Linked DNA regions of Botrimarina mediterranea. The protein of the gene in region 1 interacts with the protein of each later gene in a pairwise test. Links are inferred from orthologs where the notes say so. Each region holds a gene or a part of one and is shown on either strand. Other genes may lie near its edges.

Region 1 (15,431 bases):
GTTGCGATCTCGATCGACACCAGCAAGGCCGTTGTCGCGCGCGATTCATTGGCTGCCGGCGCTACCCTCATCAACGATATCACGGGCCTGGCGGGTGACGCAGAGATGCTCGATGTCGTTGCTGCGAGCGATTGCCGCGTTTGCGTCATGCACATGCGGGGCACGCCGCGGACGATGCAAGACAACCCGCAATACGACGACGTCGTCGGCGAGGTGATGGGCTACTTGGCCGAGCGGCGCAACGCGCTCGAAGTCGCCGGCGTTAGCCGCGATCGCATCTTGCTCGATCCGGGGATCGGCTTCGGCAAGAACGGCGCGCACAACCTCGAGTTGCTGCGGAGGATCGGCGAGTTCCACGAGTTGGGCTGCCCGCTGCTCGTAGGGCATTCTCGCAAGCGGTTCCTCGGCGAGGTCCTCGGCGACCCGACCGCCGACCGAACCGCCGCGACGCTCGGCGTGTCCCTGTGGCTCGCTTCACAAGGGGTGCAAGTGATCCGCGTCCACGACGTCCGGCTAACCGTCGAGGCGCTGAAGGCGTTCCACGCGGTTGCTTCTAGCGAGCCGTAAGCGTCAGCGCCCGGAGTGTGTCTGGTACTCGCTGCAACTCCGGGAGCTTACGCTTCCCGGCTCGCATAGACGTTTCCCATTTGGTTGTTGGTTTTAGCCACCACATCGGCGATAATGGGAGGAATTCGCTTTCAAAGTCTGCAAGAACCGTTATGTCCCTTCTCGACACCCCCGCCGTGAAAGACCTAGCCGCTTACTGCCGTGACGTCGCTCAGCGCGCCAAACGCGCCTCCGCCGCCCTCGCCACAGTGCTCGGCGAGGTGAAGATTGCGTGGCTGCTGCGGTCGGCCGAACTGCTCCGCGCCAGCTCAGAGCGGCTCGCCGAAGCGAACCAGCTCGACCTCGACGCGGCGCCGGGCTACGGCCTCACCGACGCCGCGATTGACCGCCTGCGGCTGACGCCCGAACGCATTGAGTCGATCGCTGCGGCGCTCGAAGAAGTGGCGGCGCTCCGCGACCCGATCGGCGCGGTGATCGACTCGACGGTGCGGCCCAATGGTCTGCGGATCGACAAGGTGCGGGCGCCGCTGGGCGTGGTTTTTTTCATCTACGAGTCGCGACCCAACGTCACCGCCGACGCCGCGGCGATTTGCGTGAAGGCGGGCAACGCCGTCATCCTCCGCGGCGGCAAGGAAGCGATCCATTCGTCGCAGGCGATCGTCGATCTGCTCGCCCAAGCCGCACAAGAGATCGGCCTCCCCGAAGACGCTGTGCAGCTAGTGAGCACCACCGACCGCGAGGCGGTGGGCCACTTCCTGTCGATGAACGACTTCATCGACGTGGCGATCCCGCGTGGCGGCGAGGGCCTCATCCGCCGCGTCGCGGCCGAGGCGACGATGCCTGTCATCAAGCACTTCGACGGCAACTGCCACGTCTACCTCGACGCGTCGGCCGACCCGGAGTTCGCCGAGCGGATCACGCTCAACAGCAAGACGCACCGTTACGGCGTCTGCAACGCGGCCGAGTCGCTGCTGGTGCACGCCGACGCCGCCGAGCGGCTGCTGCCCCGGGTCGCTAAGGCGCTAACGGACGCGGGCGTCGAGGTCCGCGGCGACGAGCGTGTCCGCAAGCTCGTGCCAACCGCGAAGCCGGCGAGCGAGCAAGACTTCGGCGCCGAGTACCTCGGGCCGATCATCTCCGCCGCAGTGGTCGATTCGCTCGAAGCGGCGATTGACCACATCAACCGCTACGGCTCGCACCACACCGACGCCATCGTCACAACCGACCTGGCCTCGGCCCAGCGGTTTACAGCCGCGGTGGATAGCGCTGCGGTCGTCGTCAATGCTAGCACCCGCTTCAACGACGGCGGCGAGTTCGGTCTCGGCGCCGAGATCGGCATCAGCACCGACAAGTTCCACGCCCGCGGCCCCTGCGGCGTCGACGAGTTGACGACGTACAAGTACGTGGTGACGGGGACGGGACAAATCAGAGGCTAGAGGTTTGCTAGCAGACGGCCTACGAGAGGGCTGCGCGGGCCGGGGCGGCACAACTGACCGTGCAATGTTGTCGGCAATTGCCTAGCCTCTAGCCTCTATCATCTAGCCTCTGTCGCGCAGCGACCCGTGTCCGACGAAGTCCTCAGCCAAGACGAGATCGAGAGCCTGCTCGGCAAGGCGGCCCCGGCTGCGCCGAAGAAGGCGGAGTCCAAAGCGGCGTCAAAAGCGGCCGTTACCCAGCCCGCGCCGTCTTCGCAGCCGGTCTCGTTCGGCGGCCAGGGGATTGTTCCGACAATCGCGCCGCTGCCGGCGCCGACCGAGAAGGTCACCACCTACGACTTCAAGCGTCCCGAGCGCGTCGGCAAAGAGCAGATGCGCGCGCTCCAGACGATGCACGAGGGTTTCAGCCGTAACTACGGCGCCGCCCTCTCGGCGTTGCTGCGAACCATCGTCGAGGTGAAGCTCACGAGCGTCGACCAACTCACCTACAGCGAGTTCGTCTTTAGCCTCGAGAACCCCACCTGCTTCAACCTGATCAACGCCCCGCCGCTCGAAGGTCAGTTGATCCTCGACATCAACCCGTCGCTGCTGTTCCCGATCATCGACCGCTTGCTCGGCGGCACGGCCGACGCGTCGAACCCCGCGCGGCGGCCGCTCACCGAGATCGAACTGCGTCTGGCGAGCCGCGTGACGTCGCTCTTCCTTAACGAGATCAAGATCGCGTGGATGAACGTGATCGAGCTCTCGCCGGAGATCGATCACGTCGAGAGCAACCCGCAGCTCGTGCAGATCGTGCCGCCGAACGAAGTGATCGTGCTAATCAGCTTCGAGCTGACGATCGGCGACGTCCGCGGCATGATGAACCTCTGCATCCCGTTCAACTCGATCGAGCGGATCGGCGGCAAGCTCAGCGCCAACAGCTGGGTCACTTACAGCAAGAAGCCTTCGACGCCGGAGTCGGTGCAGCAGATCAGCGACCGGTTGGGTCATTCGATCGTCGAGCTGTCGGTCGATCTGGCGACCTCGCAGATCTCAACGGCGGACCTCGTGGGCCTGCGAGTCGGCGACATCATCACAACCGAGAAAGACATCCACGCCCCACTGGTGGTGTCGGTCGAGGGCCGCAAGAAGTTCCACGCGTCGCCCGGCGCCTTCAAGGGCCGCAAAGCGGTGCAGATCACCGAGCCGATCGTCGAACGGCATGTCGCCGTCGGCAAACAGGCCGGCTGACCGCACGAAACCGCCCACTCTGTGGCCTCGCCGCCGGCGTGCTAAGCTATGGCGACGGCGTCACCCTTTAGACGCCCGTCACGCGCCCGTAGCTCAGCTGGATAGAGCAGCGGACTTCTAATCCGCAGGTCGCAGGTTCGAGCCCTGCCGGGCGTGCTATGTTGACGCGGCTTTCTACCATCGGCCCCCCGCTGAGTGGCTCGGGCTGCCGGCAGAAGGCACGGTTGGCTTGCGAGGATTAGTCTCGTAAGACCTACGGTAAACGGCCCGCGACACTAACCGTCTCCGATGTGAGGCAGGCGCCATGTGACCCGGCTTTCGCTCAATCGGTCGTCCCTTGGCCTCCCTTCTTGACCTCGGCCTCGTGCAAGAGCGTCTCGAGTCGTTTGATCTGTTCATCGCTTTGAGCGAGGAGCTGTTGCAGCAGAACAAGCTTGGTGTCGATCTGGCCGGTGAGGTCGCGGGCCAATTCGTGCAGTTCGACTTGTTGTCGGTCGAACTTCGCCGCCGTGTCATTTTGGGAGCCGTCCCACTGGTGCGTTGGACGAGGCTGGGCGTCGAGCGGTGGCCCGGACCCGCCGCGAGTGCGTTTGCTCTGCCGGCGCCAATTGATCCGCAGCAGAATAAAGGTGAGCGCTGCGCACCCGGCGGCGAACATCGCGGCGGGAAGCCAGGGCGTATCGGCGGCTAGCAACGCCAGGGGCATAAAGAGCTCACCACAAAGGAACGAAGGAACAAAGAAGCGGAATCGCCGCCTGAGCTGTGGCCTTCCTTCGTTCCTTTGTTCCGTCGTGGATCATTTAGTCTTACTGTCCGCCCCAAGCGGCGCTTGCGGCTTGGCTCACATCACGGACCGTTACGCCTGCGCCGTCAGCGAGGGCTTTGCAATCCTCGTACTCGGGCGTGAATCGTTCGCCGGCCCCGCCGGGGAGCGTGGCGACGACACCGGACGTCTCGCCCCAGGGAGTGGTAACCGTCACCTTCCGCCGTGGCAGGACGATCCGCTCGACCGTTTGGCGACGCATGCCTAGTGCCGTGGTGTGACGGAAAACGATGGTGGCGAGCCGTTCGGCATCGGCGGGCGTCGCTTGCACGGTGAGCAACACGCCCGGGCGGTGCTTCTTCATCTGCAAGGGCGACAGCGCCACGTCGAGCGCGCCGGCGGCCCAGAGGCGTTCGACGCAGTCGCCGATCGCCTCGCCCGACGAGTCGTCGAGATTCGTTTCCAACAGGACGATCGTCGATACGGGGTCGCTCGATGGCGCCGCTTCGCCGCTCTTCGTGCCGACAACAAGTCGCAACACGTTCGGGTGATCGAAGTCCTTCTGGCCCGCGCCGAAGCCGATGCGCTCGATCGTCATCGCCGGCAGCGGACCGAACGACTTGGCGAGCTCTTTGACGATGGCGGCGCCGGTGGGCGTCGTGAGCTCGCCGACGACCGGACCCGTGGGCGGGTGCTCGGCGAGGGGCACGCCCATCAAGAGCTCGGCCGTCGCCGGCGCGGGGATTGCGCAGCGGCCGTGGGCGATCTGGATGAAGCCGCTGCCAGTTGGCACCGGCGCGCAGTGGACTTCGTCCACGTTCAAGAGGTCCCAGCCGATTGCGGCGCCGACAATGTCGGCGATCGAGTCGATGGCGCCGACTTCGTGGAAGTGGACCTTCTCGAGCGTCGAGCCGTGGACCTTCGCCTCGGCCTCGGCGATGCGGCGGAAGATGGCGGTCGCTAGCGTGTGGGCCCGCGGCGTGAGCGACCCGCCGTCGATCATCTTCTGGATGTGGTGCAGGTGCCGGTGGGCGTGCTCGGGCTCGTGCTCGACGACGACCTGCGTCGCCCGGAAACCCTGCTTCTTGACCTGTGTGGCGATGAGGCGGCAGTTGGGCGTGTTGTCGGGCCAGGCGAGCGAGTCGAGCCCGGCCTGGATCGCGGCGAGATCAACGCCGGCGTCCACGAGGGCGCCCAGCGTCATATCACCGCTGACGCCGCTAGCACAGTCGAGGTAAGCGATACGCATAGAAGCAGTTGGCGGTTAGTCGTTAGCGGTTAGCGAGCAATGGCGGAGTTTAGCAAACTTTGAGCCGCGCCCGTCAGGTAGCGGAGTTGCTAGCGGGGCGGCTCCGCTACCTGACGGGCGCGGCTCGAACGGGAGCTTCGCCGTTGACCCACCCTCATCGATTTCCTAGCGTCCATGAGCTTTCCGTCTCGCCCGGACCGATGCCGATGCCGCTCGATCACCAACCGCCGCTCCGCCTGGTCGCCGTCGCGGCCGACGTGCGTCGTGCGCGGTCGTTGGCGGCGAGTGTAGCGTCGGCGTTCGACGCGGCGGAACCGGTGCTGGTGGCGACGGTGGCCGAGGCCCTGGCTGCGCTGCGTCGCGAGCCGTTCGACGCGCTGGTGGCGTTGCATGAGCCCCCAACCGTCGACGCCTTAGTCTTGGCTCGCGCGTTGCGTGGGGCAGGGGACGAAACGCCGGTCGCGATTCTTGGCGCTGCGCGGGCGATCGACCTGGAAGCGGCGTCTTGGGACGCCGGCGCCGATGAGTACGCCTGTCTTGCCGAGACGACTGCCGCGCAACTCGCCGGCCGGATGCGGCGGGCAATCGAGGCGCGTGAGCGACTGCGAGAGATGCGGCGGGCGTTGCTCGCCGAGCAACAGCAGCTCGCACGCGACGAAGAGCAGTCTCGGCGGCTCGTCGAGTCGCAGCAGCGTTTGGTGGCGGAGTTGCGGATGCTCCCCGATCAGCCGCTCGCCGACGTCGTGACGACACTCCGACTCAATCGCGACGCGGGCGCCGCTTACTCCGACCTTCTGCGGCGGGCGGTGGTTTCCGGCTCGCCACGGAGCGACGAACTTACGCGACTCGCGGATGACCTCGCCGACGAGGGCATCACCGGCCCGCGGCTCTTGGAGCTGCATCTGGCGGCGGTGAATGACACGGTCGCCGGACTGGCCCCTCGGGCGGCCCAGGCGGTCCGTGACGAGGCCGATCGGCTCCTCTTCGAAGCGGTCGTTCACTTGGCCGAGGCTTACCGGCGGCGTTATCTTCGGGCGGTTCCCGCCCAAGTAACGCCAGCCTCGAAAGCCGCTTAATGCCAACCGAACGAACCGAAGCTAACAGGGCCGATCGCGGCGACGACGCCACCACCGTCGCCGAACTCCGTCAGCTTGTTGAAGACTTCGTCGCCGAGCGCGACTGGTCGCGTTATCATTCGCCAAAGAACCTGGCGATGTCGATCGCGATCGAAGCGGCCGAGCTGATGGAGCACTTTCAGTGGCTCGACCCGGCCGAAGCCCAGGCCGTCGTCGCCGACCCAACAAAGCGTGCCGCCGCCGCAGAAGAACTGGCCGATGTGGTGGGCTACTGCTTCGCGATGTCGGGCGCGCTGGGCGTGGACCTCTCGCAAACCGTGCGGGCCAAAATGCGCCGCAACCATGAGAAGTACCCGGCGGCGGTGTTCCGCGGGAAGCCGAGTTATGAGCGCCCGAAGGATTAGAACCACGGATGACACGGATGTCGAGTGACGTGTTTGATCTGTTGTGACAGCGAAGCGGCTTGTCTTTTTTCATCCGTGATATCCGTGTCATCCGTGGTTCCTTCAGAACGACCAACTCGCCTCGCGATCGTCGGCGCCAGTGTCCGCGCCGCGGCGCAGTCGGCGCTGCGGGCAGGGTTTGAGGTGGTTGGCGCCGATCTGTTTGCCGACGCCGATCTTGATGGGGTTTGTCCGATCACGAAGATCGAGGATTACCCGCACGGCTTCGTCGATTGGCTTGCGAAGCAGGATGTCGATGCGTGGATGTACACGGGGGCGCTGGAGAACTACCCGGACCTTGTCGATCAGATGGCGGCGATTAGGCCGCTGTGGGGTGTGAGCGGTGAGGCGCTGCGGCGATGCCGTGATCCTTCTGAATACGGCTACCATCTCTTCAAGGCGGATGTTCCCTATCCCGCGACGATAAGAGCAACTCCAGGTAAATCCTACAAAACTTACTGGCCATGGGGGCCGTCACTGGCCAAATCGTACCGGCAAAGTAACGGGGCGGGCGTATGGCGGATCAACAACCAAGACGACTACGATCGAGCAGTCAATCTCGGAATGTATATCCAGGATCACCTGCAGGAGGGCGAGAGTCTCTCTGCCTTGTTTGTCGCCGATACCCAAGGCGCAACGCTGCTTGGACTGTCCGAACAACTTGTCGGAGATAGTGACAACGAATTCCATTACCGAGGGTCGATCGGCCCGCTGGCGCCTTCTGTTTCTCACGCGATCACCTTGGACAACCTTGGCCGTTGCCTAAGCAGTTCGCTCGGTCTTCGAGGGGTTGTCGGTGTCGATCTCATTCAGTTTGAGCAGCTTCTTTGCGTAATCGAGATCAACCCTCGCTACACGGCGTCGGTCGAAGTGATCGAACGAGCGAACGGCGTTTCGGCGGTCGCGGCGCATGCGGCGTGCTTTGCTGAGGGGCTTGAACCGGGTACTGAGTCACAACCCGGTAAGCACGTCGGCAAACGCATCCTTTACGCTGCGGAGCCGATCCAGGTTGGAGAGTCGCTCGCTGGCGAATTGCTCGAACTTCATCGCGCGGGTCGCGTGGCGGATGTCCCTCGCGCGGGGACGGCGATCGGGGCGGGAGAACCGATCTGTACGATCTTGGTAGAATCAGAGTCTTGCTCAGCGGTTGCGGAAGGGCTGGATGCTCTCGCTGAAATCTTGCTTGCCCGGTTCGCTACCCGCGGCTAGCGCCGACGGCTCAATTCAGAGACTCTTATGCGTATTGGCGTTGTTAGCGACACCCACGGCTCGGTCGATCACACGCGGCCGGCGATTCGGATGCTTGAGTCGCTGGAGGTCGAGGTCGTGCTGCATTGCGGCGACATCGGGTCGGCCGAGCTGGTTGAGATGTTCGCCCCGTGGCCGACGCACTTTGTGTTCGGCAACTGCGACTACGACCAGGCTGAGTTGCGCCGCGCGATCGAGGCGGCGGGCCAGACGTGCCACGAGCTGTTCGGCGATATCGAGCTAGCCGGCGTGCGGATCGCGCTGCTACACAGCCACGACCGCGGCGCGTTCCGCAGCGCCATCCAGTCGGGCGATTACGCCCTCGTCTGCTACGGCCACACGCACATCGCCGCGGCCGACAAGCAGGGCGACACGCTGGTGCTCAACCCCGGGGCGCTCTATCGCGCGGACCGGCACACGATCGCGGTGGTAGAGCTGCCGACAGTGGAAGCGACACACGTGGGTGTCTCGTGAGGGGATAGATGGCAGATGATAGATGTTAGAGCGCAAGCGACGCCTGGTGCTCTACCTTCTGCCATCTATCCTCTGTCCTCTTCCACTCAGCCCGCCATCCGCAAATTCGCCCCATCGACCGGCAGGAACTCGATCTCGCCGGCGCGGTGGTAGTACTGCATCAGGTAGGCGTCTTCCGGCGAGTCGTCATAGAAGTCACGGAGGACGCTCGTGGCGCGGAAGCCGGTTTGCTTGAAGAAGAGCTGCGCGTCGAGGTTGGTCTCACGCACTTCGAGCGACAGACGCGTCCGGCGCTGGCTGCTGAGCTTGGCGATCAGCTTCTCGACCATCTGCGAGCCGACATGGCGGCGGCGTGTGTCGGCGGCGACGGCAAAGTTCAGCAGGTGGAGGCGCGTTTTGTGGAGTTCATAGATCATGAAGCCCAGCACGCGGTCGCCGCGTTCGGCGACCATGCCGATGCAGTTGCGGCGGCGCAGGCAGGCGACGAAGTCTTCCTCGCTCCATGGGAACTCGAACGCCGACTTCTCGATCTGGAGCACCTGTTCCATATCGCGGCGGATCATCCAGCGGATGTGGACGTCGAGCCGCGTGTAGGTTTCGGTGATCGGCATCGTTGAGCTCCTGTCTCGATAACCGGTGCGTCGCTGAGCGGCGGGCCGGGTGGTTCCGTCCATTCGATTAGGCCGGCGGAGATCGTAGTGGGCAACCCATCCGTTGGGGCCCCGACGTCCGCGGCAGGGGGGAAACTATCAGAACCTCCTTGAGCGTGCCAAGGCGAAAGAATCGTTAAGACGCCGGCGCCTCAAAGCATTGCGCCAGTTGCACTTGACGCCGCCTGACAAAGGCTTCTCGACCGCGCCTTTCCGGACGTGTGGGCGGCGCCGATTCGCCAGCTTGGGGGCTTTGCGCAGCCTGGCGTTTGGCGGGATTTACCGCTTGGGGACCGTGCGCCGCCTGGGAGTGTCGTACGCTTTCAAGTCGCGGTGCGCCTCGGGCGTACGCAGGCGGTCCGCCGCGGCCCACGATTCCGTTCAGGCCGTTTGATGACCCCGTCCCCCGCCGCCCTGCCGTCCAGCGCCGACGACGGCGGCGCTCGGCGCGACTACCAGGTCTTTCGCCGGTTGGTGATTGCGCTGTTGGTCGTGGCGTGCGCGGGACCGCTGGCGCTCAACGTCGCCGACCCCGACCTGTGGGGCCATGTCCTCTACGCCGAGGAGTGGATTGCCGACGGCAAGCTTCCCCGCACCGCGACCCACACGTACACGGCCGAGGGTCACCCGTGGGTCAACCACGAGAACCTCGCCGAGTTGGCCCTCGCCTACGGCTTCCGCACGCTCGGCGTGCCCGGGATGCTGGCGGCGAAGGTCGTGCTGGGGATGGCCATTTTGCTGCTGATGTCGCTCGCGGCACAGCGGCAAGGCGTCCGACCGATCGCTGCCTGGGCGACGTTCTTGCTCGTCTCGTACAACCTGCATGCGTTCTTCCCGCTACGTCCCCAGTTGCTGAGCTTCTTGTGCTGCGCCGTCATGCTCTTCGTAATCGAGCGGGCCTTTGACGCTTGGGGATATCGCCGCACCGACTTCACCAACACCCGTCGCAAGTCCGACAACTCCCCGATCGAGTGGCGTTGGCTCATGGGGCTGCCCGTGCTGTTTGTGGTGTGGGCGAATTCCCACGGTGGGTTTGCCCTGGGTCTCGTGCTGCTAGCAGCAATCCTCGGCGGCAGGGCGATCGAGCTGGTGTACCGATTGGGCGCCGCTGGCGTCGGCCGTGCGATGGGGCTGCTTGGCGTGGGCGCCGCTTGTGGCGCCGCTACGCTGGCCACGCCCTATGGCTACGGGCTCCACTTATGGATGAAAGGGTCGCTGGGACAGCCCCGGCCGGAGATTACCGAATGGCTCGCGCCGCAGCCGGGCAACCCGGTCTTCTGGCCGTTCGTCTCGCTGCTCGCCCTTTCAATCGCTGCCTATGCCTTCACGGATCGCCGCCGCGACGCGGTGAAGATGGTCGTGCTCGCGTTGGTCGCCTGGCAGGCCGCCTCGCATCTCCGTCACATCGCCTTCTTCGCCTTGCTGTGCGGTTTCTGGCTGCCGCCTCACCTCCAGTCGATCGCCGGGCGCCTACGGAACCGGGCGGTGGAAGGACTGCCCACGGCGCACCTCAACTCGTGGATGCGTGTAGGAATCGCGTCGGCGCTTGCCGGCGCGATTGGCTTGCAGGCATTGTTCCTTGGACAACGGATCGCTGCTTTCCCCGTTTATCGGTCCTGGTACCCGGTCGATGCGCTGCAGTGGATGTCCGAGCAGCGTGCTGCGGGCAACCTGCTGGTCTCTTTCAACTGGGCCCAATACGCCCTCGCCGCGTTGGCGCCGGAGATGCGGGTGCAGTTCGATGGTCGGTTCCGTACTTGCTACCCGCAGGAAGTCATCGATCGACACTTCGACTTCCTGCTTGGGGACGGCTCTCCGCGTTTCCGCAGTGAGACCTCGGGGCCTATCGACGGCGCCCGCACGCTAGAGATCGATCGGCCCGACTACGTGCTGGTCGATCGCAAGTACCAGAACGCCGTCAGCGTGATGGCAAACGCTGGTGAAGCTGAGGACTCCGAGTGGACCCTCGTCTATCAGGACGCGGTCGCTCAGGTCTGGGGCCGGCGCGACGTGGTTGACGAAGTGTCGTCCTCGCAATTCGTGCCGCCCGACCGGCGTTTCGTCTCGGAGCACCTGTCACACACGGCCGTTCAGTGGCCAGCCTTGCCGCGGCTGAAGACGCCTCAGCCCTCCACGACGGGCCTCACTGAAGTCGCGGGCCGCGGCGCCGACGCCCCCGCTAAACCGTACAATGAAGGGTGAGTGAGGAATCAACATGAGTCTGCTAGAACAGCTTGAGAAAGAAGTCGCCGCCACTGTCGCGACGCCCCATTCCGCTGCTTACGAACCGCCAGCAGCGGAAGAGGCGATTCATAGGCGGATTGAACGGACTCTCGCCGAGGCCGAGGCAGCGCTCGAAGAAGCCCGTCGCCACGGCGACTTGGCCCTCGACGTTCCTGCGCGTCGCAAGACCGACCGCCCCGTTAACACGCGGCTCAAGGTCTCGGTCTTGATGCCGGTCTATAACGAGATGGCGACGATCCGTGAGATCGTCGCCCGCGTCCGCGATCAAGCGCGGCACGACGAGGTCCTGATCGTTGACGATTGCAGCACCGATGGCACGCGCGATGTGCTGATTGAGTTGGACCGCGAGTGCGACGACGTGCGTGTCGTCCTGCACGGTTACAACAAGGGCAAGGGCGCGGCGCTGCGGACGGCGCTGTCGCATGCGCGAGGCGATATCGTCCTGGTTCAAGACGCCGATCTCGAGTACGACCCCGCCGACTACGCCAAGCTGATCGAGCCTATCCAACGGGGCGAGGCCGACGTGGTCTATGGCTCGCGGTTCCTCGTGAACGCCGAGCAGGACCCGTCGCGGATGCACCGGTTTGGCAACTGGATGCTCACCGCCGCGTCAAACCTGACGACGGGGCTCCACCTGACGGACATGGAGACCTGTTACAAGGCGATGCGCCGAGACGCGCTGCGCGGCGTTCTCATCCGCGAGAACCGCTTCGGCTTCGAACCCGAGATCACCGCGAAGCTCGCCCGCCGCGGCTGCCGATTCAAAGAGGTCCCGATCGCCTACAACAGCCGCGGGTGGGAAGAGGGGAAGAAGATCGGCCCACGCGACGCCTTCCGGGCGCTGTGGTGCATTGGACGCTACGCGTTTTGGGATTGAAAACGTGGGCGATCCGGCGACGTTCGTCGTTGATGGAACCTTGGTGTGCTCGCCTCCCACCGACGACTAACGTCGCCGGCTCGCCGTCTATTCCTTGGGCCATGCGTTGTTTGCGGCGTCGATGAGCCAGTGGCGGCCGTCGGGCATGCGGTCCTGGTGGATCGCCCAGAAGTACATGCCGCGATAGCCCTGCTCGTTGGCCCAGACGGCTTTGCCGTGGACCGAGTTGCGGTCGTCGTAGCTGATTAACACCGGCCCGTCGTAGACATTCTCGTCGACGGTCCTGAGCGGCGCGTCACTCTCTGCATTCGGCTCGTTCGGCGGTTCGGGGCTGCTGAGCCACGGCGCCCGGCTCTCGTTGTCCCACTCGGCGCGCCAGCCTTCGTCGACAAGCTTGCGAACCGCCGAAAACGCCATGACTTGGTGACGCCGTCGCTGCTCGGGATCGAGTTGCTCAAATGGCTTCGCCACCGGCATCGAACGGCCGTAGAAGGGGACGCCGACGACGAGCTTGTCCTTGGGCACGCCGCGCTGCCGCTCCCAGTACCGTGTCGCCGTAGCGACGCTGCGTTTCTCTCGCTCGGGGTCGAGCGACGATGGGAAGAGCGGCGCGTGGTGGGCGGCGTGTAACGACCAGGGATCGGCCATGTCGTACGCCATGACGCCGAGCCAATCGACAAGCGGGACAATCCTCTTGGCGTCGATCCACTGACCGAAGTCAGGCGAAGCGCTGACAGAGGTCGTCATTAGGTAGGGCGACTTGCGTTGCATCCGCTTCGCCTCGGCATTGAGTTGGCGACGCAGCTCGGCGAGCAGGCGGGCGTGGCCCTCGCTTGTGGCGGCGTCGCGCGGGAACTCCCAGTTGAGATCGACGCCGTCGTACTTGCCGTCGGCGACGACCTTCACGATGTCGGCGGCGAGTTGCTTCGTCGAAGATTCGGCAGCCGTTGCCTTTTCAAGCCCCGCCACGGAGTTCCCGCCGCCCACCACAACGAGCACGGGCACGCCGTTCTTGCGGCCCTCAGCGGTGAGCGCGCCGTTGGGAACCGCATCGGTCGCGAGGACCTTCCCCCCGGCGTCGAGGCTTAAATAGCAGTGGCTTAGGTGCGTGAGTCCGTCCCACGGGATCTGTTCGACGGCGAGATTCCCGAACGTGGCGAAGTAACCAACCATGACCCGTTCGGCGGCGGCGGGCAGAGCGGAAAGAGCAAGGAATAACGCGAGAGTGCGGACGAAAGAAGTCATCAGCGATATCACGACGTTGAAGGAATTGAATGACTGTGCGGGTCGGCTCACCATCGCAGCTACCGTCGCCCGGCGCGCGGGTTGCTCGCTCCCTTGCGGCCGTCAGGCTTCTCAAGATAACGACTCACACCTATCGTAGCTGGTGGCGGACTACTTCGCCTCTCACCTGCGACCCTCAAGGAGCCCCCTCATCATGGCGAACGTTCCCCTCGCGAAGGTCAAAGCCCTCTGCACCGCGGCCGAATACGATTTAGTGCAGGCTAGCCGCCGGCCCCAGATCGGCCAACACGACGCCGCGGCGCTCAAGCAGCACGTCGCCAAGGCGCGGAAGCTCCGCGACAAGTGGCGTGATCAGGCGACCAAGCAGCGGCGCGACACGCAGCAGCGCCACAATGCCCGCGTAGCGGACGGTGAGAAGCGGAGCGAGCAGAAGGTGGAGGTATTTGACGCCGCGCTCGCGGCTTTTGAGAAGCAGCTCGCGAAAGTTTCCGCGTCGGGCGGCGGTTCAAGCAAGGCCGCGCCGAAGAAGAAGTCCACCAAATCCGCGCGGACACCTGATCATCGCGCCGACCGGGCGTCGAAGCGAGCGACGCTCGAGGCCCAACGCGAAGAATTGAACGCCGCCACGGCAAAGAAGAAGTCGGCAAAGAAGAAGACCGCCAAGAAGATCGCGGCGTCAGACGCTGTTAAGAAGAAGCCCTCGAAGAAGAAGGTCGCGAAGAAGAAGGTCGCCAAGAAGAAGGCTGCCAAGAAAGGCGCTTACGCCGCTCGCGCGAAAAAGGCGGTGAAGAAGAAACTCGAAAAGTCGGTGAGTTCGACCGCCGTCGACGGTGGCGCGCCTTCCACCGAGTCCGGACCTGTCGGGCCGGTTAACAAGAAGACTCAGCGTCGGGCCAAGACCGTCGCCAAGCAGGAACGCATCGACCGAAGCGGCCTGAATTCGCGGGTACGCGGTCATGTCTCCGCCCGAGAACGCCGTGCGCAGGGGCGACGCGATTCGCGGAGCGACGCGAGGAAATGACCTGGCCCTCCTGACTAGCATCGGACGGAGAATCATTCCTCCGCCGCTGTCTCTTCTCTGTGAGAAACCTTCGTTGCTGCCCGTCGTTACGTGGGCTGGGACGCCCTGTGGAGCGGCGTTAGGCTTCGTCACGGGCACGGAATCTGCGATCGCCGGTGGGGCAAACGACCAATGCAATCGCAACAAGCGATAGGCTGCATGGCTCCGGCAATGCAGACGCCATTAGAGAAGCGCTATGTGCGTCGCGCCAGACCGTGTAATCGGCCGCGTTGACGACGCCATCTCCATTGCCGTCGGCCGGAGGCGCGCTCACCGCATTGAACTGGAGGCGCCAAGTATCGTAGTCGGCTTCGTCGACGAAACCGTCTCGGTTAAAGTCACCCACCATCGACAACGGACGCTCGCGAAAGTCGACAACCAGCGGCAGGTGATCGTAAAAACCCTGAGAAGTCGTGATCATAACATCTTCGGCCTCGAGAGAAGTCGCCAACAGTTCCACCTCATTCATCGCCATCGTGTTGAGAACGAAGCGGTTCGCCGTCTCGAGAACACTGTCGGTGTAAATGATGTGGTCGAGGACGCCCGGATCGAAGACGTCTGAGTCGTTGCGCCATGTGTAGCGATCGGGTCCTACGCCGTTATGAAGTGGCGTAGCATTTGAAAGAGGCGTGCCGTCCCAGTCGGGGGGAGAGTCGGCTCCCAGGGACGCGTCGACAATGTCGCCTGTCAGTAGAGTCCGTAGAGGCTGACCGCTTCCAACCGTGTTTAGATCGCCCACCACGACAAAGGGGGTCTCAGTAGCAAGTCCGTCGGGACTGCGCAATCCGTCGATCCAACGGACCATGCGGTCCGCCTCCCTCTGCCGTCCTATCTCGTTGGTGCAGCAGGGCCAGTGATCGTTCATCACG
Region 2 (15,522 bases), 4.5 Mb from region 1 along the record:
TCAGCAGCGAAGTCTTGCTTGCGGCTGCAGCGCCTTTACGCCCCCACGACTATCGAAACCGAAAAAGGGCACAGTGGTCCTTTTCAGAGGGCCGCTTTATAGCCGCACGGGCCGCGTCAACAACTGCCGCATCGAAGTTGAGCAAGGCGATGGCCATTCGTCGATCGACGCAGGCGAGTGAACGAAGGAAAGACGTCTTTGGCGGCGAGTGCGTCAACACCGGGCTGGACCGCGTCCGCGCCGGGGCGACGCTCAAGATCACATGCCCGTTCGTCAACTCGGGGCAGATCTACCTCGAATCGGGCGCGATCCTCGATTGCCCGGCGGGCATTACCAACAACCCCGGCCGATTCGCCCCAGCCCGTGCTGCCCAGCGGCGTCGGTCGGCGACGAGGGCGCGGGGACGATCCCCGCGGCGTGCGCCAAAGAGATCACCGCATGATTCAGCCGCCCGCCGCATGGCGGTCGAGCACGGCCCGCCGGGCCAGGTCGCGGGCGGCGCGGAGGCCGTCGCGGATCGCCTCGAGGTCGGCGGCCGAGGCGGCCGGGTCGCTCTCGTTGAGGAGGTATCGCACCCGCTCGCTCACCTGAAAGACATGGGAGCGGACGCCGCCGTGCTTGAGCCGTTCGTGAGCCGCTTCGAGCAGCGTCAGAAACCGCCGCCAGCCGGGGTTGTCCCACTTCTGCGTCCGGTTGCCCAGCGCCAGCGCTTCGATAAGCTCGGCGCCGCCGGGGAACTCGGCGCGGATCGCCCGGTTCAAGAGGGCCGACTGGCGGCCGGGTCCGTAAGCGGCGGTGAGCGACGGCCAGGGGCTGCTGGGCATGGGCGCGGTGGGGATCGAAACGGGCCGATCGGCGGAGGCGGTCGCCAAAAACGAGGACCAAAAGTGCTGGGGTTTGTACTGAATCGTAGTGGGTTCCGTTACGAGTCGCATCGGGCAAAGCAGGGGTGAGGGGCGAGGGACGGGGGACGCGGGAAACGCCCGCATTAGCAGGGGTGGAAAAGCGCTGAATCTCGTTGCCCCGCTGAGGGGTGAGGGATTTTGCAACACGCGTCGCGACCGCCTAAACAGTGGGTGGCGCCGCTGATTAAATGGGCGGCCGGAATTATTTCGGGAAATATTTCCCGCGCGGCCCGTTGCGACCTAGCCACCCGCCCCCGGCGGGCCGGTAGGCTTGCGGAATGGAAAGCAACCACGACAGCGCGGCGCCCTGGACCGTCTCGCCGCTGGTGCTCGCGGCCGAGCGCGCGGACGAACGCCAGCGCCTGGCGGCCCTGGCGGACAGCGGGCGCGAACCGTAGCCCCGTCCGTCGATCCTCGAGGGATTGGCGCCGGCCGATAGGTTCGCGTTGGCGCAGCGCCTGGCGGCCCTGGCGGATCCGCGGGCGTGACGCGTCGATAGGGGCGCAGGCGGCCGCCATGCGGCCCGCTAGAGATTCGCGGGCCCGGCGAGTAGAGAGAACGCCAGGCGGTCCGCGCCGCCCCGAGGGCGCAACGAAAAACGCCCCCGCGGGATCCGCGGGGGCGTGGCGTGGTTCGGATTGTGGGCGCGGGGCGCTAGACGATCGGCGTTGTATCGTACGGCGGCGCCAAGGCGTCGAAACGGCGCCGCCAGTCGTCGAGTGACGCGCCGAGCATATCCCGCGACAGTCGCGGCCGCGCCTCGACAATGGCGAACGCCTCACGCAACGCCACGCCGCGGGCGCCGCGGCTGGCATGCCAGGCGAGCAAGTGAACCGCAACGGCCCGCGTCTGCGCGGGGCAGTCGTCGCAGCTCTTCCGCGAGACGCCGTCGAAGTAGCCCGCGAAGAAACGGAGAACGCCCGCGAGCTCGCGGCAGTCGTCGCGCCAGGGTGGATCGGTGGGCGCGGCGTGGTGGCCGGCCAGGCGCTGCAGACGCGCCGTTGCGTAGCGGGCATTGTCGATCGGGACCGAACAGGGCTTGCGTGTCATCGTGAGACCTCGAGGGGTTGAATAGCTGCCGCCAGTGTGGCGGTAGCGAGACCGGCGGCGGGTTGCGAAACCCGCTCACGCTGTCGCCGGTGGGGGGGCGTGTCTACTCGCCGAAATAGAAGCAAGAGCAGTAAGCGTCGAGCGTCGACGCGTCGACGTCGAAATACTGGCGCCAGGGGGTGAACCAGTCTTGAACCTCGAGCCGCGGCGAGCTCGGCTCGCCGTGGTGATCGATGTCGCCAAGGATCCGCACCGCGGGCCCGCCCGTAGCGAGCAAGAGCTCAAAACTAGTCGCTTCCCATTCGCCGTCGGTCCGCTCGCCGAAAATGCGCAGGGAGAGCGGATCCTCGAGGATCCGCTCCCGGGCGTCGTCCGCGTCGTCGCAATCGCCGGCGGCCGCCTCGAGCTCGGCGAGCTCTTCCGCTTCGTCGGGATTCTCGACCGCCCAGCGGGCCGCCAGGGCGGCCCGGGCCGTGGGCTTATCGGTCCGCTCGAGCTCGGCTAGCGCCTCGAGCTCGGCGAGCTCGCGGGCCGCGTCGGGATTCGCGGCCCGCCAGGCGTCGGCGCCCGCGTCGTCGTCGTCGCGCTCTTCCTGCAATTCCTCGAGCCGCTCGCCGAGCGATTCGCCGAACGCCTCAAGCTCTTCGCGGAGCTCCGCCAGGCGGTCGTAATCGCATTCTAATGCCGCCACCATATCGGCGATCGACTCGGCCGCGCTGGCGCCGATCGCCTCGAGCTCGGCCGCTTTCTTATCGTCCATCGTGAAACCTCGAGGGGTAAGGGAAACGCGGCCGCCAGGGTGGCGGCGGCGAAGGGGGCGGCGCGGAATTGAACCGCGCCGGGGGGCCGCCTACGGCCCGCCCCCGGGGGCGCTAGTTGCGGTCGCGGGCTAGCGGCATCACGACCGCTAGCGCGTTGTGGGCGCGGAGCACGACGGCGCTGTCGCAGTCGACCGTTTCAACCTCGACCGCTTGGCGCTTGTCGAGAACGGCCAGGAAGTCGAGAACATAGCGCGGGTCGAGCGTAACCTCGACCGTGCCGCAGCTTGGCGTGACAGCCGCCAGGCGTCGCGAGAACGTGCAGCGGCGGGCGTCGCGCGGCCCCTCTTCGACCTCTAGGGCGATCGCTTGGCTACCGAACGTGAAGTCGACGCCCCGATTCTCTTCGGACGTCGCGACCTTGGCGGCCTTGAGCGCCGCGGCGAGCTCGCCGACGGTGGCCGAGACCTTGAACGACTCCAGCCGCGACGGCACGACGTCGCGCCAGCGCGGATAGCGGCCCTCGAGTAGGCGGCTGGAGAACGTGAACGACTCGGCCGAGAACGTCACCGCGTCGCGCGTCTTGGCGAACGTGACGCTATCCGTGCGGCCCTTGAGCGCGGCCGCTAGCGTCTTGAGCGACCGCGCCGGGGGGATCGTATCAACGCCCGAGAACGCGCCCTCGGCCGCGTCAAAGTCGACGACATCGCAGGCGATGCGATGCAATCGGCGCCCGTCGGTGCCGATCGCCAAGAGCGTAGCGACCGGCGCCAAGCCAGCGGCCCGCCGCGTCTCCGCCTCGAGCTCGGTAGGCGGCTCGAGTTGGAAGAGCGAACCGCCGAGCGCGTAGCGGCTCGACTCGGTATCGGTGGCGCCGATCGTCCCGCGGATCAGCTCGAGCAGGCTTGCCGCGTCGACGTTCACGGCGCCGAGCCAATCGGCGCCCGCCGCCACGGGCGCGGGGTAATCATCGACTGTCACGCCGGCGCCGGCGCCGGCGGGCGTGAGCTCGGCGAACGTATTGTCGCCGACAACGTGAACGCGGCCGCGGTAGGCGTCCAGCTTGATGACGACGTCGGCCGAGTCGCGAACGACCGCCAAGAGCTCGCGGGCAGGCGCCAGGAAGGCGCCCGATTGCGAGACGTCGCAACGCGTCACGTGCACCGAGAGCGATTGCTCTAGGTCGGTAGCGTATACCGTCACCCCTTCCGATCCCGAGAACGCCAAGCGGACGTTCTGCAGAACCGGCTTAGGGGAGCGACGCGGGGCGACCTTGCAGGCGAGCGTAAGCGCCTCAAGCAGCGCCTTGCGATCGCACGTGGCCACCGCGGGGGCGTCGTGAGCACGACCGGCGGGCGAGACAGCAACGACAGAGGCAGCGCAGGAAGTAGCGACGGACATTGTAGAGCTCTCCAGATAGGCGGCCGCCAGTGTGGCGGCGGCGGGATAATCGCGGGCCGTTGTGGCCCGCTGACGTGGTCACTCTTTCGACTGTCGGGGCGATCGTCAATAGCTTCGCCCCGCCCCTCGATAGGCCGCAGGCGCGGCCTCTGGTGGCCCTGCCGAGGCCGTAGGCAGGGGCGCCCCCCCTCGGGTCCTCCGCCGGCCCCCTGGGCGGTGGGTGAAACCCGCGATCGAGGGAAGTTCATGTGCGGCGGGCATCACTTTTCGACTAGTAGTAGTATGACTCTGCCCATCAAACCCCTTGTTTTATAGAGTTTGTGACCTCTTAGAGTCATAGTCGCCCTGCCAACGAAGTACGTCCGATTCGTTCCGATGCGGTTTAGTGTCTAAGTGCCTCCGGACCCTGTCTGGGTCCTCGGCCGCATTGTGGCCGCCGACCGCCTACGCGAATGCGGGGCGGTTAGGGACACCGTTTACTTCACCGAAAGTGAGCTCTAGCTACGCGGCAGTCGAGAAGTGCAAGTAGGTCTCTCTGATGACTGCATGGATCAAAGCCTGTTGCCAATCAGATACTGCGCGACCAATCCATTCGGCCTTCTGCCAGCTCCGGGATGGTGAAATATTTGGACCGACGAGGATCTCTGCAATACGCAAGGTTGCCACGACGTTTCGCACTTATGCACATTGGACCTAGTTGGCATTACCACTCAGCGCGTCGGTGCTACACAGTTCTGAGCGGCGAGCCAAGGCGGTGGAAGAAGGTCGTACTCGGGACCATCGGTGTCCCGACTGCGCCGTCAGATCGACCGCGGCCGGGTCCGTCCAAGGTGAATTGGTTGACGGACCAGCTCGGTGAGTTGGCTGAAGCTCGAATTCAGGTCGAGTGATGCAGCCGCCATTTGGAAAAAATTGCTTAAACGAAGAAGTCGGTCGGGCCAATGTGGTGCAGCTGGCATTGCAAAGCAGACGAGAAGTGTCGGCCTAAGTGCTTTCTTAACGGGCCGCTCACGGTGTCGGGCTAGCTTTTAATGAACAAGCGCACAGAAATGACGTAGAGGCCGCGGCGAACTAGTGAGTCGCCGCGGCCTCTACGGGCTTTCTCTCGACTAGGCGTGCTGACAGATCAGTCCTTCGAGATCTCACCACCGGCTCGGGACACCAGGCGGGCGTACTGACGGATGTCGAGGTCTTCGTTCAGCGAACGCACCGAGCCGTCGCCCATAGCGTGGTTAGCGATGCTCGGGTGGAACGCGTACGTTTGACTGGTACCGAACGTGCTCTGCACCGGGTGGGGGTAGCCACTTTCGACGATGTCGAAGCCGTTGGTCGCGTTGATCGCACGCGGGCCGACCTGCGCCGTCCCGTCGGCTGCTACACCGACCACCAGGATGTCCGAGGCCGGCCGGCACCAGCCGCCGCCGTTGACGCGGGCCTGCACGAGGTCTGAAGAAATCTTCTTGCCTTTACGGTAGAGGTAAGGGCGCCCTGCCGACTCGGCGAGCAATACCGTCTTGGACAGCCCATCGGTGACGTTGCGGAACGACGACTTGGGATTGTTGTACTCCATGATGCCGGGCTCGTCGTTCGCGAGGCCGTCGGCGTTGTTGGTCCGGTCCACCAGATCAGCCTCGAGTAGCCGCTTATCGACCCACACCGTCGGGGAGTAGTCGGTGGGGACGCCAACCTCGGGTGTCCAAGGGTTGACCTCCGGTAGACCGTCCAGCCGATTGGGGCTCTCGGGAGTCGAAGGGCAGTTGAGCACCGAGATCACGGTGTTCACGGCGGGTCGGTTGTCGATGTGGCCCCAGTTCTTATCGAGGTCGAAGGTGTTCCGAACATTGCCCTCTTCTAGATAGAACAACAGATGGGTCATCGCGGCGATGCGCGGCGCCGTTGTCAGTCCCACCGGCCGGGCGCTGACCGGGACGGCGTTCTTGGCGTCGTGGTGCAAGTGGACGGCCAACGCGAGCTGCTTCAGGCCGTTGATGCATTGCGCCCGACGGGCCGATTCACGCGCCGCCTGAACGGCGGGCAACAGAAGCGCGACCAAAATCCCTATGATCGCGATCACAACGAGCAACTCCACTAAGGTGAAGCCGCGACGGACTGGTTTCATGACAAATCCCTTCATTCAGTTGTTACAGGGGTAAACGATCGAGAGAGTCTGGAGGTCTCGTCACAGCCGAATGGGGTCCAGCTTGTTGTCGCCCGCCGCGATGCGGACCCGCAGGTTTGACGTTTGCGGCGAGGCGTACTTGCGCGGGATGACATTCGGCCCCGCGACGATCTCGTCGCCGCGACGAATGAGGCGGTTCCATTGAACCGTGACGACATACCCCCCTTCGGGATCGCCATCGCCGCCATTGAAGGTCGATACCTGGAGCTGCCCCTCACGTGTCACAACGCCACGCGGCGCGGGGACATCTTCGGAAGGCGTCACCGGGTGGAACGCGATGAACGCGCCCGGCGTCGGCTTTCCCTGGAACGTGATCGGGGCTTCGACTGGATAGGTGGCGACGGTGAGCGGCGCCGAATCGACACAGCCGACAAACGCCAGCGGGCTCAGCAGCGACAGCGCGATCGAAAGGCGCGAACGGAGAGGCGACATGGCGAGACAGTCCTGGTCATGCTTCGCCTCCGGATGTCCGGTCGGACTTGAGTGGGGAGAGAGCCCTCTGCCGATGCAGTGGGGCTGATAAAAGTGCGGCAACAGTTCGTGCCGCTTACTCGGCGGGTTTCTGCATTCGCAGGCGGCGTTTCTCGGTGCGTTCGATCTGAACGACCACGCCGTCCTGCACCACGACTTGCACAACGCCGAAGTGCAGGCCACGCAGAGCGTCGGCGACCTCTTGCAGCTCGTCGGGCGTAGGGCCGATGTGCCGCGTAGCGTTGATGCGGGTTGACTGGGTCACGATGCGACGGACCTCGCGGGTGTGGTGAGCTTGCCTTCATGTCCGACGGCGGAACCATCGAGGAACACCTTCGCCTGCTTCGGGTAGAGGTGAACCAGTTCGTCCTCTTGGAGCGAGAGTTCGCGTAACTCGTCGAGCGTCATTTCCACGAGCACCGGCACGCCGTCGAGCGTCGTCAGCGACACGCGGCCGAGCGAACCGGCCGTGTTGATCCGGCGAATGGTCGCCGCCAGGCTGGGGTCACCGTTGGGGCGCCGACGGACTTCGAGGTCGTGGGGGCGGAAGTAAACCCGCGCGGGCGCCGCTTCGTCGCTGCGGTAGTTGGGGAACTCGACGCGTAGCGGACCCGCCGTTGCGAACCCAGAGACCGCCCGGCCGTGGAACATGTTCACTTGGCCGAGGAACTCCATGACGAATTGCGTCTGGGCGTTGTGGAACAGTTCGTCCGGCGAACCGTCTTGCTCGATCCTACCATGGTTCATCACGACAACGCGGTCGGCGACTTCGAGGGCCTCTTCCTGGTCGTGCGTAACAAGCACCGTGGTCACGTGCATCTGCTCGTGCAGACGACGCAGCCACTGCCGCAGGTCCTGCCGCACCTTGGCGTCGAGCGCACCGAACGGCTCGTCGAGCAGCAGAACCTTCGGCTCGACGGCAAGCGCCCGGGCGAGCGCCACACGCTGCCGCTGGCCGCCAGAGAGTTGCGACGGGAACCGATTGCCGAACTGCTTCAGCTGCACGAGTTCGAGCAGCCGTTCAACCTTTGCTTGAATGCGATCGGCGGGAAGCCGCTCACTGCGGGGCTTCACCCGCAGGCCGAAGGCGATGTTGTCGAACACCGTCATGTGGCGGAACAGCGCGTAATGCTGGAACACAAACCCCACACGGCGCTCGGCGACCTTGGCTTCAGAGACGTCGCGGTCATGAAACAGGACCGACGTACGCGAGTCATCGTCGGGCGTTTCGAGCCCCGCGATCAATCGCAGCAGCGTCGTCTTGCCCGAGCCCGACGGGCCCAACAGCGCGACCAACTCGCCGCCATTGATGCGGAGGCTGACGTCGTCGAGCGCCTTGAACGCACTGAAGGACTTCGAGACGTGACGGACTTCGATGCTCATGATGAATTCTTCCTCGTGCGGGCGTCGGCTAGACGCGTTGTGTTTTAGTGGGAGTCGCCGCGGGTCTCGCGGCTCAGACGCCATTCGACGACGCTCTGCAGCGCGAGCGTCACCAGCGCGAGGAGGGCTAGCAGCGACGCCACCGCAAACGCGGCGACGAAGTTGTATTCGTTGTAAAGAACCTCGACGTGCAGCGGCATCGTGTTGGTGCGGCCGCGGATGTGGCCCGAAACCACCGACACGGCGCCGAACTCGCCCATCGCCCGGGCGACCGACAGGATCACGCCGTACAGCACGGCCCAGCGGACGTTTGGCAGCGTGACGCGCCAGAAGGTCTGCCATCCGCTGGCGCCGAGCGACAGCGCGGCGAGCTCTTCGTCCTTGCCTTGCTCTTGCATCAGCGGGATCACTTCGCGAGCCACGAACGGGAACGTCACGAAGATCGTCGCCAGCACGATCCCCGGCACGGCAAAGATGACCTCAATGTCATGCTCCGCCAGCCAAGGACCGAACCACCCCTGCGCCCCGAAGAGCAACACGTAGACCAAGCCCGACACAATCGGCGACACCGCAAACGGCAGGTCCACCAGCGTCAGCAGCAAGCTTTTGCCGACGAACTCGAACTTGGCGATCGCCCACGACGCCGCCAGCCCGAACACAAGGTTCAGCGGCACGGCGATCGCCGTCACGAGCAGCGTCAAGCGAATCGCGGAGTGGCAGTCGGGATCGGTGAAGCTAGCGAAGTAAGCGCCGAGTCCTTTGCGTAACGCTTCGGCGACGATCGCCGCGAGCGGAACGAACAAGAACAGGGCGAGGAAGGTTAAGGTCAGACTGATCAGTGTCCAACGCGGCAGGGCTTCTCTCCAATCAATCGAGCGGGATCGGGCGGCTTTCGTGGGCGCCGCGATCGTTCCGACAGAGGTCATGGCGTTCATGTGATCTTTAGACTCCCGCCAGGTGACGACGGCCTGACAAACGCTGCAAGAGGTTGATCCCCAGCAGCAGAGTGAACGACACCGCGAGCATCACTACGGCAATGGCGGCGGCGCCGGCTGCGTCGTATTGCTCAAGCTTGGTAACAATCAGCAGCGAAGTCACTTCGGTCTTCATCGGCATGTTGCCCGAGATGAAGACCACCGAGCCGTACTCACCGATCGCCCGAGCGAACGCGAGCGCGAACCCCGTCAGCAGCGCCGGCAAGATGGCGGGGAGCGTCACGCGAATGAAAGTTTGGATCGGCGTGGCGCCGAGGCTCGCGGCCGCCTCTTCGACTTCCCTTTCGAGGTCCTCGAGGGCGGGTTGGAGCGTCCGCACAACGAAGGGCAAGCCAATGAACACCAGCGCCACGACGATCCCCGTGGAAGTAAAAGCGACTTTGATGCCAAGCGGTTCGAGCCACTGCCCGATCCAGCCGTTCTGCGAGTAAACCGCCGTCAGGGCGATACCCGATACGGCGGTCGGCAGAGCGAAAGGCAAGTCCACCAACGCGTCGATCAGCCGGCGGCCCGGGAAGCGGTAGCGGACCAGCGTCCAGGCCACCGCTAAGCCGAAGGCCGCGTTGATAACCGCAGCGATGAACGCTGTGCCGAACGTGAGCCAGTAAGACGCCATCACTCGCGGGTTGAACGCCGCCGCGATGAAGTCGTTCCAGCCCAGGCCGGCCGCCTTGAGGAACAGGGCGACCAGCGGCAGCAGCACAATCAAACTCAGATACAGAACCGTGTAACCGACCGTGAGTCGGAACCCGGGCAGCGCGGCGATAGCGGATGTGCGTGACATGCGTCGCCCTCCCTAGCGGCGGAAGACCTTGTGGACAGTGCGAGAGAGAGGAAGATCAAGGCTGGTAGATCGCGTCGAACACGCCGCCGTCGACGAAATGCTTCTTCTGCGCTTCTTGCCAGCCTCCGAACTCGTCGTCTACCGAGAACAGTTCGATTTCGGCAAAGCGCTCGAGGTCGGCCTTGTCGGCGTGCTCGGTGCTCTGGGGACGATAAAAGTGCTTGGCGGCGAGCTTCTGGCCTTCAGGGGCGTACAAGCCTTGCAAGTAGGCATTGGCGGCTTCAAGCGCGCCGTGGGCCTCGGCGTTCTTATCCACGACGGCAACCGGAGGCTCGGCGAGGACACTCACCGAGGGGACAACCATCTCGACCTCACCTTCACCTAGCTCACGCAGAGCGAGCAGCGCCTCGTTCTCCCACGTCAGTAGTACGTCGCCGATCTCCCGCTGCACGAACGTCGTCGTAGCGCCGCGGGCGCCCGAGTCGAGCACCGGGACATTCTTGAATAAGGCGCTGATGAACTCCTTCGCCTTGTCTTCGTTCTTATCGTTCTGACGGAGGGCATATCCCCACGCAGCGAGGTAGTTATATCGGGCCCCGCCGGAGGTCTTGGGATTGGGCGTGATCACCTCAATGCCGGTCTTCACCAAGTCGTCCCAGTCCTTGATCTCCTTAGGGTTCCCCTTGCGGACAAGGAACACGATCGTCGATGTGTAGGGGGAGCTGCGGTGCGGGAGCCGCGATTGCCAGTTGATCGGCAAGCGTTGGGTCTGCTGAGCGATCTCGTCGATGTCGTAGCCGATTGCGAGCGTCACGATGTCGGCTCTCAAGCCGTCGATCACCGCTCGGGCTTGCTTGCCGGCGCCGCCGTGCGACTGCTCGATCGTGACTTCTTGGCCCGCTTCTTCTCGCCATTTCTTGGCGAAGAGCTTGTTGTATTCCTGGTAAAGCTCGCGGGTCGGGTCGTAGGAAACGTTGAGCAGCGTCACCTTGCCGGCCTTCGCGGGCTCGCCCGATGGCGTTCGTCCCGAAGCATCCGCTTGCGAGGAAGGACCACACCCGGCAATCGGCGCGAGCAGCAGGGCAAGGGCGGCGTATGGAGCAAGGCGGGTCATCGTGTCGCTTCCGTTGGAAGGAAGAAGGGGTTTCCGGCGCCGGGTATGCAGTTACCGCGCCAATCGATCACTCCCCGCGGAATTGCCGGTGTTTTCAACCCCGCCCCGTGATCCCGTCCCGTCACGCCTTAATCGACTAGCAAATAAGACGGCAATGGCTAGCATTAGCAACGGCAGCTGTGATATATGCTCCCCAGGCCCAGCCGGCATGCGTATTCAAGACTTGGTTCTGCAAGCGTGGCGAGAAACCTCTCGGCATAACGAGATCGGACCGTCGCTGCACGCCGTGGCGTCGACCCTCACCACGGTCGCGCCAGTCAGCCGCCTGGATGTTGTGCGATTGGACCGAGAGCACGGCCATGCCGCCCACGTCGCCACCGGCCCCGCAGGATCGCCGACAGGGCTAATCTCTCAGGCGCCCGATAATCTCAAACGCTTGATCGCGTGGGCAGAGAAGAACGGGGTCGGCTGGGCGGCGGGAGACCCGAACGAAATACCACGGCCTCTGTCGCCGCTTGCTGAGACGCTAGGCATGTCCCCCGGGTGGGCTGGCGGACTACTGCACGGCGACTCAATCGGACTGCTGTTGGCAAGCTCTCTCGACGGCAAGCCCTTTGGTCCGCGGCATGCGAGCCTGCTCAGCGCCGTTCAAGAGCCGATTGCGGTTTCGCTCGCAACCGATCATCGCTGGCACGAATTAGTGGCGCTGCGCGAAGCGGCTGAAGCTGACAAGCGGAGTCTCTTGCGTCGATTGGGTCGCACCGACCTCACGGACCTTGTTGTCGGCGAAGCGACGGGTCTCGCTCAGGTTATGCGTCGAGTGGACCTCGTGAGCGGGTCCGACGCCCCGGTTCTACTATTGGGCGAGACGGGCACCGGCAAGGAGGTCATCGCCCGTACGATCCATCAGCGCAGCGACCGCCACTCGGGTCCCTTTATCCGTGTCAATTGCGGCGCCATCCCTCCCGAACTCGTCGACTCGCAACTCTTCGGCCACGAGAAGGGCGCGTTTACCGGCGCTTCGGAGCAACGCAAGGGCTGGTTCGAACGTGCGGACCAAGGCACTTTGTTCCTCGACGAGATCGGCGAGCTTCCACCTGACGCGCAGGTTCGCTTCCTGCGGGTCCTGCAGGATTCGATCATAGAACGCGTCGGTGGCGGTGACCCGTTGCGTGTGGATGTACGCGTAATCGCTGCGACGCACCGCGACCTCGCCGCGATGGCCCAGTCCGGCGGGTTCCGCGAAGACTTGTGGTATCGAATCGCGGTCTTTCCAATCTTGCTGCCGCCGCTACGCGACCGCGTCGGCGACATCCCCGAGCTCGCCCATCACTTTGCCCAGCGAGCGGCGACGCGTTTCGGCCTAACTCCCGTCGCGCCGACCCAATCCGATCTCGAAGTGCTCGCTGGCTACCGCTGGCCAGGCAACATCCGTGAACTCGGCGCGGTGATCGACCGTGCGGCGATTCTTGGCGAGGGACGCACCCTGGAAATCAGCGCCGCCCTAGGCTTTTCACCACTCACTTCGGAAGCCAACGCCAGCAGCACCGCGTCTCTGCAAAGCGGGAAACCCGCCACGCTGGACGACGCCATGCGCCGCCACATCGAAGTCGCGTTGCGAAGCACCCAGGGAAAGATCGAAGGCCATGACGGCGCGGCGGCGATCCTCGACATCAACCCCCATACGCTCCGTGCCCGGATGCGCAAGCTGGGAATTCGCTGGGCCGAATTCCGCCGATAAGCACTAGGGCATAACCAATCGGTGACAGAGCGGACTGCTTGAGGAGTCTTGTTGAGCAAGCGACACTAATACGTGTACTTCAATACGCAAACCTACCGAGAACGTTTTCGACGCAGGAGCATGCTCAACGGCGTCGATTGGATCAACCGACCTGGATGAGGTCCTGTTCGAAAATTAGTCGGTTGGATCGTCACTAGCGGCTTCGCTAGGCGCCAACGTCGCAACGGTCTAAGTCGGGCAAGACCACGTCAGCGAGTTGGCGGAGCCGGCAATCCGCCCCACGTGATGCAACCTCGTGGACGGAGTGATAAGGGTTCAGGTGCCACCGTTGAGTGCGATCGCTAATAGCCAGTTTGCCAGCTGGGCATTAGCATTCGGCAAGAGGACTGATCAGCCTTTGTTACTGCACTCATCGGTTAGCACCTGGAGCTGTGGCCGCACTCCTAATTATATGGTGGACTCGAGATTCAAGCATTGCACGTATGATTCCAACACCAGCCTTTATCCCCCCAATCGGCACCCACGCTGAGCGCAGCGTCAGACTGTGTCGAGCTCCAATCAAGCCGACGGGTCGTTCGCTCGCTCGATCCAGTTTTGCAAACGCGTATCGGCGACGGCGATAGTAGCTTCGCACCGGGTTCTGATTTCCGCAACCGGCGAACTCCACAACGAAATGCTTCGCAGATCTGGTGGGCTCTTGATCAGCCCGTCACGAAGCGAGCCGGTGTTCGACGTATCCGCAGACGGTTAGAAAGTGTCCCCCATTTTTTTCCGTCGACGTAGTGCCGTATAACGCTGGTCATGAGCTTCTTCGACATCGCCGGCATCCTCGTGGCCCTCGCAGCGGCCTTCGCGTTCATCAACCACAAACTGCTCAAGCTACCGACGACGGTGGGCCTGATGCTACTGGCCATGCTGCACGCGGTTGCGTTGCTGCTGATTGATTGGCTTGTACCGGGGGCGGGCGTGCTTACCTTGGCTGAGACGCTCCTCGGATCGATCGACTTCGACCAAACTCTAATGCAGGGCATGCTCGGCTACCTGCTCTTTGCCGGGGCGTTGCACGTCAACCTCAACGACCTCAAGCAACAAACTGCGGTCATCGTCCTGCTCGCGACCGTCGGCGTCCTAGCCACGACTTTCATCGTCGGCGGGCTCACCTACGTCATCACCGGCTGGCTCGGCATCGAGGTTCGCTTCATCTACTGCCTGATCTTTGGATCGATCGTTGCGCCAACCGACCCGATCGCCGTTCTGGGGATCGTTAAGAGCCTCGGCGCACCCAAGTCGCTGGAGACCAAGATCGCGGGCGAGTCGTTATTCAACGATGGCGTGGGCGTGGTGGTTTTTATTGCGCTCTTGGGCATCGCGGGGTTGAGCGGGCATGGTGAGACGCATGAAAGCCGACAGACGAATGATGGATTTGATGGCGTCGTAGAGCAGATCCAAGAAAATTTCGGTAAACGACCCAACGTCGATGGTAATCCACCAATCGTCTTGCTTGACGAACCAGCTAGTGGGGCACAACTCGAACGCGAGCATCCGCACGATTTACAAGAAGGCAGGGAGACGACAGAGACGCAACCAATCGATGTCGCCAAGCTCTTTGCCCTCGAAGCAGGCGGTGGGATTGCGTTGGGATTTGCGTTGGGACTGCTCGCGTTCTTACTGTTGCGTTCAATTGATCACTACGCGACGGAGATTTTGCTATCGCTGGCGGTAGTGACGAGCGGGTATGCGCTGGCGATGAAGCTTCACCTCTCCGGACCGTTGGCGATGGTGGTCGCAGGGCTGATCCTGGGTAACCATGGCCGAACGCTGGCGATGTCCGAGACGACGCGCGAGCACCTGGACACGTTCTGGGAGTTGGTGGACGAATTGCTGAACGCGGTGTTGTTTGTATTGATCGGGCTGGAGGTCTTGGTGCTGTCTTTCACGGAGCAGTATTTGCTGGCCGGGGCTCTGGCGATCCCCGCTGTGCTGCTGGCGAGATTCCTGTCCGTTGGCACGGTGGTTACCGCCTTGAAGGAGGCGACCGGCCGAGAGTTCACGCCGCACGCGATCAAGGTCTTGACCTGGGGCGGCCTGCGCGGCGGGATCAGTGTTGCGCTAGCTCTGTCGCTCAAGGAAGAGATCCACGCTCAGCAATCGGAGTACGACAACGTCGGCGAACTTGTCCTGACCATGACTTACGTCGTCGTCGCTTTTTCGATCCTCGTCGGCGGACTGACCATGGGGCCGATGCTGAGCCGGCTAGGTCTCGCGGGGCAAAGCAAAGCAGAAGCCGATTAGCCACTGGAAACGCACAGATTGCGATTCAATCGCGGGGACGGAGTCAAGTGGTCGCAGCTGTTCGAACCGTGCGATCGCCGTTAACTCAAGTTCCTAGCAGGGCCTCGAGCGACGGGTTCAAGTTTCAGCGGGTGGATCAGCGTCAGCGGCTTCGCTAGGCGCTAACGTCGCAGCGGTCTAATACCTTCAAGACCACATTAGCGGGTTGGCGAAGCCGGAAATCCGCCGCAGCTGACACAACCTCAGCGGTGAGCGTCATCGCTATTGACGTTCAAGACATAGCTGCCACAAGAGCGGACCTTTGTTCGAGAAGTCGTCCCACGAAACCCGCAGTTCTTGCCTACCCGCCTCTAGCTTGAGCGCTGTGCCGTCGAAGCTTCGGAAGTTCATGACGGGTCCCTCTTGCCTGAGGACACGATCCATCGCCGGCCCCAAGGGCTCGCAGTCCG

Evidence for each region.
Region 2: the proteins of Spa11_RS01970 (region 1) and Spa11_RS19210 interact in binary tests that used the Escherichia coli proteins (3 or more experiments, as listed by UniProt). The link is inferred for Botrimarina mediterranea from one-to-one orthologs.

The regions. Positions count from the first base shown.
Region 1 is NZ_CP036349.1:497,761-513,191, reverse strand. The notes cover bases 25-2,861. They hold Spa11_RS01970 (glutamate-5-semialdehyde dehydrogenase), read left to right. Parts: upstream 25-719; coding sequence 720-2,003; downstream 2,004-2,861. Other genes in these bases: fliM (flagellar motor switch protein FliM), read left to right, coding at 2,130-2,861; folP (dihydropteroate synthase), read left to right, coding at 25-567. In the rest of the region: more of folP, read left to right, coding at 1-24; more of fliM, read left to right, coding at 2,862-3,233; Spa11_RS01955 (hypothetical protein), read right to left, coding at 3,556-3,939; nickel pincer cofactor biosynthesis protein LarC, read right to left, coding at 4,040-5,245; Spa11_RS01945 (hypothetical protein), read left to right, coding at 5,452-6,321; Spa11_RS01940 (nucleotide pyrophosphohydrolase), read left to right, coding at 6,321-6,725; Spa11_RS01935 (ATP-grasp domain-containing protein), read left to right, coding at 6,810-7,973; Spa11_RS01930 (YfcE family phosphodiesterase), read left to right, coding at 8,001-8,486; rimI (ribosomal protein S18-alanine N-acetyltransferase), read right to left, coding at 8,573-9,097; Spa11_RS01920 (hypothetical protein), read left to right, coding at 9,530-11,338; Spa11_RS01915 (glycosyltransferase family 2 protein), read left to right, coding at 11,352-12,257; Spa11_RS01910 (glycoside hydrolase family 18 protein), read right to left, coding at 12,345-13,502; Spa11_RS01905 (hypothetical protein), read left to right, coding at 13,696-14,523; Spa11_RS01900 (endonuclease/exonuclease/phosphatase family protein), read right to left, coding at 14,642-15,431. UniProt on the Escherichia coli protein: Catalyzes the NADPH-dependent reduction of L-glutamate 5-phosphate into L-glutamate 5-semialdehyde and phosphate. The product spontaneously undergoes cyclization to form 1-pyrroline-5-carboxylate.
Region 2 is NZ_CP036349.1:4,993,527-5,009,048, reverse strand. Bases 6,087-9,014 are described here. They hold Spa11_RS19210 (sulfate/molybdate ABC transporter ATP-binding protein), read right to left. Parts: upstream 8,148-9,014; coding sequence 7,026-8,147; downstream 6,087-7,025. Other genes in these bases: cysW (sulfate ABC transporter permease subunit CysW), read right to left, coding at 8,192-9,014; Spa11_RS19215 (DUF2292 domain-containing protein), read right to left, coding at 6,841-7,029; Spa11_RS19220 (hypothetical protein), read right to left, coding at 6,294-6,725; Spa11_RS19225 (DUF1559 domain-containing protein), read right to left, coding at 6,087-6,233. In the rest of the region: Spa11_RS19245 (hypothetical protein), read right to left, coding at 444-824; Spa11_RS19240 (hypothetical protein), read right to left, coding at 1,560-1,955; Spa11_RS19235 (hypothetical protein), read right to left, coding at 2,059-2,715; Spa11_RS19230 (DNA polymerase III subunit beta), read right to left, coding at 2,828-4,114; more of Spa11_RS19225, read right to left, coding at 5,241-6,086; more of cysW, read right to left, coding at 9,015-9,073; sulfate ABC transporter permease subunit CysT, read right to left, coding at 9,090-9,926; Spa11_RS19195 (sulfate ABC transporter substrate-binding protein), read right to left, coding at 9,982-11,040; Spa11_RS19190 (sigma-54 interaction domain-containing protein), read left to right, coding at 11,249-12,781; Spa11_RS19185 (cation:proton antiporter), read left to right, coding at 13,583-15,073; Spa11_RS19180 (arylsulfatase), read right to left, coding at 15,335-15,522. UniProt on the Escherichia coli protein: Part of the ABC transporter complex CysAWTP involved in sulfate/thiosulfate import. Responsible for energy coupling to the transport system.